2 regions of the Acidovorax sp. LjRoot74 genome follow, and region 2 is predicted to be linked to the other one. Evidence: predicted binding sites of a transcription regulator. Region 2 holds the regulator's gene; the other holds the start of a gene.
What was found. The regulator sigma-54, encoded in region 2, starts transcription at its own class of promoters, with help from an activator protein. The targets are predictions, from matches to a motif close to TGGCANGNAANCTGCTTT.

Region 1: the regulator sigma-54 is predicted to act here: its motif matches at 2,751-2,768, upstream of ACSQ3O_RS07655 (ammonium transporter).

The regions. Positions count from the first base shown of each region.
Region 1 covers NZ_CAXUTI020000001.1:1,662,826-1,670,053, forward strand. Annotated here, with positions in the region: gene ACSQ3O_RS07650 (phospholipase D-like domain-containing protein) at 1-1,310, opposite strand, end outside; gene ACSQ3O_RS07655 (ammonium transporter) at 1,478-2,680, opposite strand; gene ribD (bifunctional diaminohydroxyphosphoribosylaminopyrimidine deaminase/5-amino-6-(5-phosphoribosylamino)uracil reductase RibD) at 3,311-4,426, opposite strand; gene ACSQ3O_RS07665 (type IV pilin protein) at 4,475-4,900, opposite strand; gene ACSQ3O_RS07670 (pilus assembly protein) at 4,927-7,228, opposite strand, start outside.
Region 2 covers NZ_CAXUTI020000001.1:5,198,609-5,205,836, reverse strand. Annotated here, with positions in the region: gene argS (arginine--tRNA ligase) at 1-166, shown strand, start outside; gene ACSQ3O_RS24755 (SPOR domain-containing protein) at 182-835, shown strand; gene ACSQ3O_RS24750 (thiol:disulfide interchange protein DsbA/DsbL) at 903-1,550, shown strand; gene lptA (lipopolysaccharide transport periplasmic protein LptA) at 1,686-2,342, shown strand; gene lptB (LPS export ABC transporter ATP-binding protein) at 2,339-3,121, shown strand; gene ACSQ3O_RS24735 (RNA polymerase factor sigma-54) at 3,121-4,704, shown strand; gene ACSQ3O_RS24730 (glutaredoxin domain-containing protein) at 4,769-5,257, opposite strand; gene ACSQ3O_RS24725 (acyl-CoA thioesterase) at 5,485-5,967, shown strand; gene ACSQ3O_RS24720 (THUMP domain-containing class I SAM-dependent RNA methyltransferase) at 5,964-7,228, shown strand, end outside.

The sequences.
Region 1 (7,228 bases), 3.5 Mb from region 2:
TGGCCCATGAGCTGCAGCAGGCCGTCCACCACGGTGTCGGTCTGGGTTTCGGCGGTGGTTTCGCCGTCGGGTGGGAGCGAGGGGGCGGTGTTGCCATTGCCATTGCCATTGCTCAGGGCGGGATTGGCTGACAAGGCAGGTGGCGCCACGGGCTGGGCGACTGTCTGGGAAGCCGTGGGCGCATCCGCCGAAGCGGATGTGGTTGTGATTGCAGTGCCCCGAGGGCGGACCAGCGCCGCGATGTTGGCGGGCGTGGCGCGCGGCGGGTTCTGGTCGGGCAGGGGGGTGGCGGAGGTGCCATCGGGCGGGATCTTGGCGGGCCGGTCCGCCAGGACGGCGGCGGGTGCCCAGACAAACTGCACCTGCTTCAGGTCCATGGGCTCCTGGTTCCAGATGCGTGCACGCCGCGTGTCCGTTGTGTTGCGCCCGGTGGGGGCGGGCGGGGCCCCGGGTGCGGTTGCGCTGGTACTTGCGCTTTCCACGCGCTCTTGCTGCGTGGCCTCGGCGGCGCGGATGCTCTCGCGCAAGCGGTCCAGCTCTTCACGGGTGATGAGCGACTGCACCGGGTAGGCGCGCTCGTTGTTCCAGTAGCTGTCAAAACTGTGCGAAAGCTCCTGCACGACGCTACCAGCAGCCAGCACGTCCAGGTCCACAAAGTTGCCCGATTCGGAATTGCCAAAGTAGGCATCCCCCAGGTTGCGCCCGCCCGTTACGCCGAGTGCGTTGTCAGCGATGAAGAGCTTGTTGTGCATGCGCTGCTGCACCCGCGAAAAATCACCCAGCAGGCTGAACATGCGGCCCACGGGCGACCCGCGCGCGCCTGTGAGCGGGTTGAACATTCGCATCTCGACATTGGGCACAAAGGCCAGCCGCATCACCAGCGCATCACGCCCGGTGCTGTGAAAGTCGTCCAGCAGCAGCCGCACGCGCACACCGCGCCGGGCGGCGGCTGCCACGCTGAGCAGCAGGCGCTCGCTGCTCGCGTCGGCGTGGATGGCGTAGTACTGCAGGTCCAGCGTTTTCTGGGCGGCATCCACCAGGGCCAGGCGGCTGCTGTAGGCCGCCTGGGGGCCGCTGAGCAATACAAAGCCCGAGGGATGGCGGGCCTTCTGGGCCATGCGGCGGGCCTCTACCCATTGGCCCAGTGTGGTGTCGCTGGGGTTTTGCAGTGCGGTGGACACAGGCCGCTCCACATCCTTGGGCAGACCCGCGCAGCCCATGAGGGCCACAGTGGCCAGCAGGACCAGGCTCCGTTGGGTATGGCGGGCAAGGGGTGTCAGGAAGAGAGGGAAGGGCAGCAACGGGGCCATGGTGGGATGAGAGGATGGGGGATTGTGACCTTGGAGCCGCAGGGGCGTTGCTCCAAGGTGTATCCCGCCATCAGGCCCGCGCCTGTCGGACGCGGCCCCCAATTTGCCCTACTGCCCTACGGATGCACCAATCCCAGGCCTCTCACGTCCGGCCCTGCGCTGGCGGCTTACCAGCTCACTTCGCGGTCGGGTGTGGCACTGATCTTGTGGATGGACAGGTCGGCGCCGTCGAACTCTTCTTCCTGCGTGAGGCGCAGGCCGACTGTGTGTTTGAGCAGGCCATAGACGATGAAGCCCCCCAGCAGAGCCCAGACCACCCCCAGGCCCGTGCCGATCAGCTGTGCCGACAGGCTGACGCCGCCCAAGCCCCCCAGCGCCTTGCTGCCGAAGATCCCCGCCGCCAGCCCGCCCCAGGTGCCACACAGGCCATGCAGAGGCCAGACGCCCAGAACGTCGTCAATCTTCCATTTGTTCTGGGTAAGGGTGAACATCAGCACAAAGATGGCGCCCGCCACAGCGCCCACCACCAGCGCCCCCAGGGGATGCATCAGGTCCGAGCCTGCACACACGGCCACCAGCCCGGCCAGCGGGCCGTTGTGCACAAAGCCCGGGTCGTTTTTGCCCAGCACCAGCGCTGCCAGCGTTCCGCCCACCATGGCCATGAGCGAGTTGACCGCTACCAGGCCGGAGATTTTGTCCAGGGTCTGGGCGCTCATCACGTTGAAGCCAAACCAGCCCACCACGAGCACCCAGGCGCCCAGCGCCAGGAAGGGGATGTTGGAAGGTGGGTGGGCCGAGATCGCGCCATCCTTGCGGTAGCGGTTGGCGCGCGAGCCCAGCAGGATCACGGCGGGCAGGGCAATCCAGCCGCCCATGGCATGCACCACCACCGAGCCCGCAAAGTCATGAAACTCTTCGCCCGTGACGGCCTTGATCCAGGCCTGCACGCCGAAATGCTGGTTCCAGGCAATGCCCTCAAAGAAGGGATACACAAAACCCACAATGACCGCCGTGGCCATGAGCTGGGGCCAGAACTTGGCCCGCTCGGCAATCCCCCCGGACACGATGGCCGGAATGGCGGCCGCAAACGTGAGCAGGAAGAAGAACTTGACCAGCGCGTAGCCGCTTTGCTGCGCCAGCGCTTCTGCCCCCATGAAGAAATGCGTGCCGTAGGCCACGCTGTACCCCACCACAAAGTAGACGACGGTGGACACCGAGAAGTCCACCAGGATCTTCACCAGCGCATTCACCTGGTTCTTCTTGCGGACCGTGCCCAGCTCCAGAAAGGCAAAACCGGCGTGCATGGCCAACACCATGATCGCCCCGAGCAGAATGAACAGAGCATCCGTGCCCTGTTTGAGTGCTTCCATAACGTCCTCGCGCTAGTGATTGATCGACTCTGGTGCATTTTGAGTGTCTGCAGCAGATTTGCACCAGATTGATGCAAAAGTCGTGCCAGATATTGGTGCGAGTATCTGCACTGAGATGGGGCGGCGTGGCAATGGGTGGCGGGGTGCCCTGCGGGCACGGTTCGTTGGACCAGGGGCTGTGGTCAATCCACCGAGGTGCTTGGGGAGCTTTCTTGCAGATCACCGCGCATCACTGCGATGGTGGCGTCTGCGGGCGCTGGCGGCCTGCGGCATTTCAATGCTCTTGGGGGGCCAACTGCTGAGCATGCCCTGGGACTCCCCGCAGCCCGTCCCAATCTGCTCTGGACTCATTGCCCCCTGCCTGGTTCGCGAAACATTTCCCCGTAAGCGCTCGTCCGGCGCCGCTGGAGAGGGCTTGATGCCTGGAGTCCTCTGAATAGGCCTATGGCCGCGCGTGTAGCAGAAAGAGTATTGAGAAGAGTGGTTGCTACTGGGGCCTGCTGAACCCAAGCTGTGGCGGCATGCGGCCTATGGAGGTGGGCGCCTGCCGGGTTGCGATTCCACCGGGGCGGGCGCTGGTCGCGCGGTGCAAAACCTTGACGCAGTGAAAGACAGGGGATGCCTGCTGCGTCAAAAAGCTTCGCGCCCAGGCACCCGGGCCACGATGCGCAGGTCCGGTCCCAGTGCTTCCACCGACCTGAAGTTAAGCTGCAGCCCCTGCGACAGCACTTCGAAAGGCCCCAGCTGGGCCAGTCCGAACCCAGAGCCCAGCAGCATGGGTGCCAGATACACCAGCATCTCATCCACCAGCCCCTCGCGCACCAGCGAACCATTGAGCTTGTGGCCGGCTTCGACGTGCAGCTCATTCACCCCACGAGAGGCCAGGTCGCGCAGCATTGCAGGCAAATCCACTTTGCCCTGCGCGGTGGGCAAGCAGATCACGGTGGCACCACGTGCCTCCAGGGCGGCTTTCTTTTCATCATCCTGGATGGCTGCGTAGATGTAGGTGGCGCGGCCCTCCATGAACAGGCGGGCGTCCGGTGGGGTCTGCAACTGGCTGTCCACCACCACCACATGGGGTTGGCGCGGGGTGGACACCTCGCGCACATCCAGGCGGGGGTTGTCGTCCAGCACGGTGCCAATGCCTGTGAGCACTGCACAGGCGCGCGCGCGCCAGGCATGGCCATCGGCACGGGCAGAGGGCGACGTGATCCACTGGCTGGCTCCGTTGGAGAGCGCGGTGGTGCCATCGAGCGAAGCCGCAGCTTTCAGGCGCACCCAGGGCGTACCCCGCACCATCCGACTGAAAAACCCAATATTGAGTTCGCGTGATTCAGCCGCCCCAGGGCCGACCTCCACCTTCACCCCTGCCGCACGCAACCGGGCAAATCCCTGCCCGGCGACCAAGGGGTTCGGGTCGGTGAGGGACGCCACCACTTTGCCAATCCCGGCCGCCACCAAGGCGTCGCAGCACGGCCCTGTACGCCCCTGGTGCGCGCAGGGTTCCAAGGTCACGTAGGCAGTCGCGCCTTGGGTGCCGTGCCCCGCTTCTTGCGCAGATCGCAGCGCCATAACCTCCGCATGAGGTCCTCCGGCCCGCTGGGTGTGACCACTGCCTATTTCCCGCCCGTCTGGCGCCACCAGCACACAGCCGACACGCGGATTGGGGTTGGAAACAAAAAGCGCCTGGGCGGCTAGCCCAAGCGCTTTGTTCATCATGGTCGTCAACTCGTCAGTGCGGTGCATGGGCGGATGCTAATGCATGGGCAACCAGTGGCGGCAGATCGATCTCTATCACTTGTTCCAGCACTCTGTCATCAAAGGCAATGCACCCGATGCTGCTCCTCGAACCCCGGTATGGGTCAAGGTGTAATTGCCGCATTTGTCACCTAGTTGTCCGCCAGCAGGAGTTGCAGTCAGTGTGTAAGCGGTACCTGACGCAGCGCTCGCTGGCGGCGATGCCACTGCAATGGTGTACCGACCAGACTTGATCGTAGTGAGTGTCGTTGGAAACGACGCCGTCAGGGGATAAGTGCCCGTCGCCGTCGCGGCACGTTCCATCCATTGGGACGCTTGAAGCAATGCCGCACGCGCTTCAGCGCGATGCCCACGCCGAATGTATTCCGTGTAGCTCGGAAATGCCAAGGCGGTAAGGATGGCCACGATGGCGACCACGATCATGACCTCAATCAGAGTGAAGCCTCGGTGCGGGTGATTCATTTGCAATCCATTTCGATTCTTCAGAGTTACTGTAATTGTCGCCAATTGATAGTCGAGGCTGGCTTCGCGAGTTGATTTTTTTCCTTATCACCAGGGTCATTGCCAGGGCCACCGCCGCCGCCGCCACCACCGCCACCGCCACCGATGGAAACAACAATTCCCTTTCCTTTAAAGGAGATACCCTTTGGGGATGTAGTGGTGCGATTAGTGTCATTGTCCTGTGCAGCGGCCGCCTGATAGAGGCCATCACCATTCGCGTCCAAGATTTGTTGTGTCGGTTTTAAACCATACTCAACACCTAGAAAGGTCCGGTAGCCACGTGCAGGGGTAGAGCTTGGCTGGCAGGTTTCTCCAGAAGTGTTACCACCAGATGCTGGAACAATGCTCAAGAGATCAATGACGTCACTACCGTCATAGAAGGTGGGCATATTCAAAACTCTCTCACCTGTAATGGGCAATTCGAAATACCAACCCTTTTGGGTTCCAGCAACAGAGTAAGTCAATGTTGTCTGGCTGGCTGGCATGCGCCAAAAGCTTGCATTGCTATTCACCCCTTGACCAGCAATGACTGGTGCACTGAAAACGCGCTCCGCTAGCTTGGTATCCCGTCCATTAGTCCCTATGGCAGCAGGCGTAACAACGGCCGTATCTATGACCACCTTACCAAGGTTGGGCCCTGCGACCGTATCCAGCTTGTAGCGTGTGTTGTCCAGTATCGAATACAGCGTTTGTACAGTCACATCGGTACGATCGCCTTCAGTCACGTTTCTCCCCGTTCCAAAAACGACCATCATGCCACCCACGGTTGTATTCGGCCGGAGGTTAGGTGCAGAAGAAATTGGCTGGCGATTCGCGGTGTTTGCTTTTTCTACAGCGGTATAGAAGGGCGTACACGCAGTACATCCAGCAGCAGAAAATGCCACTTTCCAATTGCTAGCATCTGCATTAGAGACGTCGAACTTCCAAATATTTCCACGCAAGTCACCTGCATACACAAAATCTACTGTGCCGTCACCATTGACATCCAGCATGCGTGGAGTGGAAAGGCCATTCGCGGAGGATTCTGTGCCAGTGCTCGCCGCATTGATCTTTTTGATGGATTTGTCACCATCAAGATATTGAATCAAAAGAACAGGATCTTCGCTGCCGCTATTATATCCATTGCCGAGAATTACCGCCCAGCGCCCATTGTTCATGCGCGTGATTTGCGTAGCGATTTGTGAATTGTTTTCTGATGTTACAGGGTCTCCGAAAATATGGCCGATATCAGCATCAGCCCCGTCGGTTTTATCCATTACGACGAGCGAAGATGCATTGGCGGCCAGAAAATTAGAAGTCTCTGTTCCACCCGTGTATCCAGGGCTTGTAACGTCGAGAATATAATAGCCTTTGCCGCCTGCTCCTAGTGTTCCAACCAGCATTGTTTTCCAAGACGGAAGTGCGCTGGTTCCCGTATTTACATCGCCCGTAAAAGGTGATCCGTCAACAAAATAGCGATGGCTGTAGTTTTGTTTGGTTAATTGAGAGAGATTTTTGATAATTCCCTGGGGAACATATGCAATCTTCTCTGTGCCATCTGCAGCAGAAAAGCCATGCAACATGCCATCATTTCCGCCGACGTAAATCATGGGCATACGATAGCGTTGGGCGTTTGCAAAAGTCCGATACCCATCAGCAGTCAGGCCGTTATTTGGGCGACTCACATACCATAGTGTAGAGTTCGCGATGTCGCCTTGTCTGGACCTACGGACGCGGAAAGGGGCTGTTGTGGTTGTCCCCTCCTTGGTTCTATCTCCGCGAATATAGTTCAGTCGATCCTCTCCCGACGTATCGGTCACAGTATCGACTGTATTCAGCAGAATTTGCTGGGCTGGGCTTATATTGGACCAGATAAAGGTCGCGCCAGCCGCCGTTGCGTCATTATAGGTAAAGATGAGTCTTGAGGATATATCACTCGCTGACAGTTCATCCAGCTTGTCTCCTGTGGTTTTTCCTCGCACTGGGAGGGTCGAAGTTACTCCCCAGGCCGAATTATCCGAAAGTGCACCAGTAGCAGCAGCAACCGTTTTTGATCCGATGCCACCAATCCAGCCATCTGCCTCATAGGTTGAAAAGAAGGCGGTGGAGCCCAAGTTGCTGATAGAGCTAGACGAGCTTGAAAACCCTGTAATAGGTCTTGTGGAGTCAGCAATAATGGTTCCAACAATGTCTTTAAAGGCATTGACCAAATCTTGAGATGTCTGCGCGGGGTAAAACTTGCCTCTGCTATTGATAGCAGTATGCCAAAGCTCTTCCTGGCGGCCACTTTCATTGGTTGTCAATGGGTCG
Region 2 (7,228 bases):
TCTGCGCGACCTGGCCGCCAGCTACCACAGCTATTACGATGCCGAGCGCATCTTGGTGGACGACGAAGCGGTGAAGAAGGCCCGCCTGGCGCTGGTCGCCGCCACCGCGCAGGTATTGCACAATGGGCTGGCCGTGCTGGGCGTGTCGGCTCCAGCCAGAATGTAAGCAGTTACTACCAATATGAAAAAGCAACAGACGGGCGGGACCATCATCGGCTTTATCGTCGGCGTCATCGTGGGCCTGGGCGCCGCGCTGGCGGTGGCCGTGTATGTGACCAAGGTGCCGGTGCCTTTTCTGAACAAGGGCGGCGGGCGCACGGCAGACATGGACGCCGCCGAGTCGCAGAAGAACAAGAACTGGGACCCGAACTCGCCGCTGTACGGCAAGAACCCGGCCCGGCCCGCAACGCCGCCCGTGGCGGCTGCCGCGTCTGCACCCGCTTCGGCCGCTGCGCCAGCGCCCGAGGTGCGCGCTGCGGCATCTGCCCCCAAGCCCGCCGCCAGCAAACCCGAGGCCGCCAAGGCCGAAACCAAGCCGGGTGCCGACCCGCTGGGCGATCTGGCCGTGGCCAAGGCGGCTGCCAAGGGTAACGTGGACCCGTTTGACTACTTCGTGCAGGCCGGGGCTTTCCGCACCCAGGCCGACGCCGATGCCCAGCGCGCAAAGCTGGCCATGATGGGCTGGGAGGCCCGTGTGAGCGAGCGCGAACAAAACGGCCGCGCGGTCTTCCGTGTGCGCGTGGGCCCGTTCACCAAACGGGACGATGCCGAGCAGCTCAAGGAAAAACTCGACGGCGCGGGGCTGGAGTCTGCCCTGGTGCGTGTGCAGCGCTGACGCTGCGTGAACTTTTTGCGGGGGCCCGGCTCCCATCCCCCAGACCTGAACTAGGAGAGTCTTTGCCATGAAACGCCGTGAGTTTTCTTTGTCCGCTGCTTCGGCAGTTGCCGCTTCCGCCCTGACGCTGCCCGTCGCCACCCCTGCGCTGGCCCAGGCCCGCCAGTTCAAGGAGGGCAAGGACTACAAGCGGCTGGACAAGCCCGTGGCACCCGATGCTCCTGCTGGCAAGGTCGATGTGATCGAGTTCTTCTGGTACAGCTGCCCCCACTGCAATGCTTTTGAACCCACGCTGGACGCCTGGGTCAAGGCCGCTCCCAAGGACCTGTTCATCCGCCGCGTGCCCGTGGCCTTCAACGCCAGCTTTGTGCCCCAGCAAAAGCTTTTCTACACCCTGGAAGGCATGGGCAAGCTCGAAGCGCTGCACGCCAAGGTGTTCCGCGCGATCCATGTAGAAAAGGCCAAGCTCGCCAAGGACGACGAGATTTTTGCCTGGGTGGTTCAACAGGGTGTGGATGCCGCCAAGTTCAAGGAGGTCTACACCTCGTTCACCGTGTCCAACCAGGTCCGCCGCGCTTCGCAGCTGCAGGACGCCTATGGCGTGGAAGGCGTGCCCTCGATGGGCGTGGCGGGCAAGTTCTACACCGACGGCACCATGGCAGGCAACATGCAGAACGTGCTGCAGGTGGTGGAAGCGCTGGTCAAGCAAAAGTAAGCCCCAGGCCGACCTGGGCGCTGGTTGCAACGCGCCAAAGGCCCTGGATACCCTGCGAAGAAAGCCCGCTGATGCGGGCTTTTTTCATGGAGGGCGTGTGGGGATGGCTACAATGAACTGCAAGATTCGTGCCCTATGAACCACCGCCTCCTTCCGACCCTCCTGCTCGCGGCCCTGGCCTGCCTTCACGGCGTGGCCCATGCTGAAAAAGCCGACCGCGCCAAGCCCATGAACATCGAGGCCGACGCTTTGCGCCACGATGAACTCAAGCAGACCAGCGTGTTCTCGGGGCGCGTGGTCATGACCAAGGGCACCATCGTGCTGCGCGGTGCGCGGCTGGATGTGCGCCAGGACGCCGATGGTTACCAGTTCGGCGTGGTCACGGCCGAGGCGGGCAAACGCGCCTTCTTCCGCCAGAAGCGCGACACCTTGCCTGGCGCGCCCGATGAATACATCGAGGGCGAGAGCGAGGTCATCGAATACGACGGCAAGGCCGACAACGTGCGCTTCATCACCCGCGCCGAGCTGCGCCGCTACCGGGGCGCAGCGCTCAGCGACGAGATCACTGGCGCTGTGATCGTCTACAACAACCTCACCGACGTGTTCACCGTGGACGGCCAGCGCGCTCCCGCCACCAATGCGGCGGGCGATGCCCCAGCCCCCGGCAACCGCGTGCGTGCGGTGCTGGCGCCCAAGGACCCGCCCGCAGGCGCTGCGGCGCCCGCACCCTCCACACCGGGCGCGGCACCCGTGCTGCGCCCCAGCAGCAACCTTGGTGGCGGCTCCAAGTGAGCGCGGTGCCCGTTCATCCCGGCCCTGACACCCAGGCCGGCAGCCGCCTGGAGGTGCAGAACCTGGCCAAGTCCTATGGCAGCCGCAAGGTCGTCAAGGATGTGTCGCTGGTGGTGCAAAAAGGCGAGGTGGTGGGGTTGCTCGGGCCCAATGGCGCGGGCAAGACCACGTCGTTCTACATGATCGTCGGCCTGGTGCGCAGCGATGCGGGCGACATCCGCATCGACGGCCATTCGGTGGCCCACATGCCCATCCACCGCCGCTCGCGCCTGGGGCTGTCGTACCTGCCGCAGGAGGCCTCGATTTTTCGCAAGCTCACGGTCGAAGAAAACGTGCGCGCCGTGCTCGAACTGCAGCGTGGCGACGACGGCCAGCCGCTCTCGCGCGACGCCATCGAAGAGCGCCTCACGGCTCTGCTGGAAGAGCTGCGCGTGCAGCATCTGCGCGCCTCGCCTGCCATGGCGCTGTCGGGGGGCGAGCGCCGCCGGGTGGAGATCGCCCGCGCCCTGGCCACCCAGCCGCGTTTCATCCTGCTGGACGAGCCCTTTGCGGGCATTGACCCCATCGCCGTGATCGAGATCCAGCGCATCATCGGCTTCCTGAAGGCGCGCGGTATTGGCGTGCTCATCACCGACCACAACGTGCGCGAGACGCTCGGCATCTGCGACCACGCTTTCATCATCAGCGACGGCCGTGTGCTGGCGCAGGGCACGCCGTCCGAGATCGTGGACAACGCCGAAGTGCGCCGGGTGTACCTGGGCGAACACTTCAGGATGTGATGAAGCCTGGACTGTCGCTGCGCGTCTCGCAGCACCTCGCACTGACCCCCCAGCTCCAGCAGTCCATCCGGCTGCTGCAGTTGTCCACGCTCGAACTCTCGCAGGAAGTCGAGCAGATGCTCGACGAAAACCCGTTCCTCGAACGCAATGCCGACGAAGCCCCGCGCGAGGAGTTTGGCCTGGAAGCTGCCGATACCCCCGCCCAGGCCGATGACTACAGTGCAGACGATGCTATATTTTCAGGAGCATCCAGCGCAAGCGCAGCAGGCGCAGAGCCCCAAAATGATGCTGAAACGCTGGGCGCTGGCGCCGACGAACCCGACTGGAGCGGCGACGGCACCGTGGAGATGGCGCCCAACGATGCCGAGTGGGGCGGCGATGCCCCGGCACGCACCCACAACGGTGCCGAAGGCGACGAGGCCGACGCCACCGAGCTGGCCCGTTCGCACGAATCGCTCACCGCCTTCCTGCACCGCCAGGCGCTGTCGCTGCGCCTGTCCGAGGTGGACTGCGCCGCGCTGCGGTTCCTGATCGAATCGCTGAACGACGATGGCTACCTCGAAGAGCCGCTCGAAGAACTCGCCGCCGCCTTGGCAGGCCCCGAGGACCTGGAGCAGATCGAGGAACTGGTGCACCGCTTTACGGTGGCCCAGCGCCTGCTGCAAAGCCTGGAACCCACGGGCGTGGGCGCGCGCGACCTGGCGGAATGCCTCACGCTGCAGCTCAAGGCGCTGGATGCCGACGAAGAGGCCGACCCTGACACCGTGCAGACGGCGCTGCGCATCTGCCAGCAGCCGCTGGAGATGCTGGCCCGCCGCGATGTGCGCCGCCTCACCCAGGCCTGTGGTGATGGCGAGGAGCGCACCCGCGCCGCCATGGCGCTCATCGCCCGCCTGGAGCCTCGCCCCGGCCGCCGTTTTGCGGATGTGGAACGCAACATCGTCATCCCCGACGTCATCGTGCGCAAGGCCGGGCGCGCCAACGGGCGGGATGGCCAGCACAACTTCATCGTGCAACTCAATCCCGATGTGATGCCGCGCCTGCGCGTGCACGACATCTACGCCGGTGCGCTGCGCGGCCACAAGGGCGGCGAAGGCCACCAGGGGATGCAGCAGCGTCTGCAGGAGGCGCGCTGGTTCATCAAGAACATCCAGCAGCGTTTTGACACCATCCTACGAGTCTCGCGCGCCATCGTCGAGCGGCAGAAGAACTTCTTCACCCATGGCGAACTCGCCATGCGTCCCCTGGTGCTGCGCGACATCGCCGACGAGCTGGGCCTGCACGAGTCCACCATCAGCCGCGTGACCACTGCCAAGTACATGGCCACGCCGATTGGCACCTACGAGCTGAAGTATTTTTTCGGCTCGGGCCTGGGCACCGAAACCGGCGGTAACGCATCGAGCACCGCCGTGCGCGCGCTCATCAAGCAGTTCGTGTCGGCCGAAAGCCCTACCAAGCCGCTGTCCGACAGCCAGATCGCCGAGATGCTCAAGGAGCAGGGCATCGAATGCGCACGCCGCACCGTGGCCAAGTACCGCGAGGCGCTCAAGATCGCGCCAGCGAATCTGCGCAAGGCGCTGTAGCGCTGCTGCTTTGAGGGGCGTGCGTGTTGCCTGGGCGCGCTGAAGGTGGCGGGATGGTGTCCGATTACTTGCGCGCCACGAACACCGCGTCATACGCCTGCGGCGTGAATCCCGCGATCTTCTGCCCGTTGGTCAGCAAAACGGGCACGCCCCGGGCACCCAGTTGTTTGAACGCCGCCTTGCCCGAAGGCGTGTCGATGTCCAGCTCCCGGTACGCGATGCCCTTGCCCGCCAGGTAGGCCTTCGCCGCCTTGCAGTAGCCGCACCAGGTGGCCATGTAGAGCACGACATCGCCCCTGGGGGCTGTGGTTTGTGCGGTCTGTGTGGTGTCTGGGGGCGCTGGGCTGGGTGCGGGCGATGCGCCCGGCACCACACTCACCGGCAGGTTCTCTAGCTTCATGGTCTTTTCCACGGCGCCTGTCACCGGGGGCTTGTCGCTGTAGACAACGCGGCCGTCCGTGCCCACCGATTTGTAGAGCGTCTGGGCGCCTGCTGCCAAAGGCACGGCGGCCAGCACCAGCACGGTCAGCAGGGTCCGATGGAAAGGGCGCATAGGGGGCTCCAGTAAAATCCGCTGCCCGAGAGCATAAGAGACAAGGGGCACACCTCATCTGCAGTACCCCTGTGCTGCACACACCCTTGCGGCGCGATCCGTGGTTCCTGGGCGTGCATGCCGCCCCTCGGCCGGTTGTTACGCAAGCCCCAGCAACCCTCGCCGCGTGACATTCCTGCACGCGCTCCCGCTCTCTGCCTCCTGTTTTTCCTACCCCTGTCCGCCCCATGGCCCGCATCGTCTTCAACCTCCCCCCGCACTTCGGCTTTGCCACCGAGCTGCAGATCTACATCAGCCACGTGAACCAGGGCGGGCACCTGGACAATGCGCAGCTGCTCACGCTGGTGTCTGAAGCACGCGTGCGCTTCTTCCAGTCGCTGGGCTACCCCGAGGCGGATGTGGGCGGCCTGTCCATCGTGGTGGGCGACATCGTGGCGCAGTACAAGTCCGAAGGTTTCCATGGCGAGACCATGCGCGTGGAGATGGCGCCTGCGGACTTCAACCGCTACGGTTTCGACCTGGTGTTCTGCATGACCGAAAAGGCCTCAGGCCGCGAAGTGGCACGCGGCAAGATCGGCATCGTCTTCATCGGCAAGGCCGACCGCAAGGTGGCGGCTATCCCTGAATCCATCCGCCAGCTGCTGCTGGCCCGCGCGGGTGAGCCCGGTTTCCCCGCCGTGCCCGAGCGCGTATCCTCCCCATCGACATGAACCAACTCCAACTTTTCCTCCCTTGCGCCGCGGGCGTCGAGGGCTTTCTGGCCGACGAGGTGCATGGCATCACGGGCCTTACGGGGCAAGACCTGCTGGTGGGCCGGGGTGGCGTGCTGCTGCGCGCCTCGTGGCGCCAGGCCATGCAGCTCAACCTGCACAGCCGCCTGGCCCAGCGCGTGCTGGTGCAATTGGCCCACCGCCCATACCGGTCTGAAAACGACCTCTACAACATGGCCAGCGAGGTGGCCTGGGAGATCTGGTTCACCACGCGCCAGACCTTCAAGGTCGAGGTGACGGCCCAGCACAGCCCGCTTCAGAGCCTGAACTTTGCGGGCCTCAAGGTGAAAGACGCCGTGGCCGACCGCTTCCGCCACAAAAGCGGCGTGCGCCCCGATGTGAACACCCAGTGGCCCGATGTGCGCGTCCACCTGCACCTGACCACCGACGAAGCCACGATCTACATCGACACCTCCGGCGAGCCGCTGTTCAAGCGCGGCTGGCGCGAAGACAAGGGCGACGCACCGCTCAAGGAAACCCTGGCCGCCGCCATGATCGCCGCCAGCGGCTGGGACCCGCACGGCGACAACCCCCAGCCCCTGTACGACCCCTGCTGCGGCAGCGGCACCATCGTGGTTGAGGCCGCACAGATCGCCTGCCGCATCCCGGCAGGCATGCTGCGGCGCTTTGCGTTTGAAAAGCTTCTGCCCTTCCAGGCACACGTCTGGTCCGCTATCAAAAACGAAGCTGAAAGCGCAATGCAGACCAGCGCAGTGCCCATTTTTGGCAGTGATGTGGCCTTCCGCATGGTTGATTTTGCGCAGCGCAACGCCGAGCGCGCAGGCGTGGCCGAGGCCGTGCAACTGCGCGGCGGCGATGCCCTGCAGCGCATGCCGCCCTGCGACCAGCCCGGCGTGATGCTGCTCAACCCCCCCTATGGCGAGCGCATTGCCGCCGCAGGCAGCGCCGGCCGCAACGCCAGCGAGCGCGCGGCCGACCGCGCCCAGGGCCTGGCCGTGGGCCGTGAAGAGGCGCAGACCGAAGACGGCGGCGAGTTCTTCAGCCAGCTGGCCACGCACTGGAAGAAGAACTACAGCGGCTGGACGGCCTGGATGCTCACGCCCGACCTCAAGCTGCCCGGCAAGATGCGCCTGAAGGAATCGCGCCGCGTGCCCATGTGGAACGGCCCCATCGAATGCCGCATGTTCCGCTTCGACATGATCAAGGGCGCCGTGCGCGACCGGGCCGCCAAGTCCGCCCC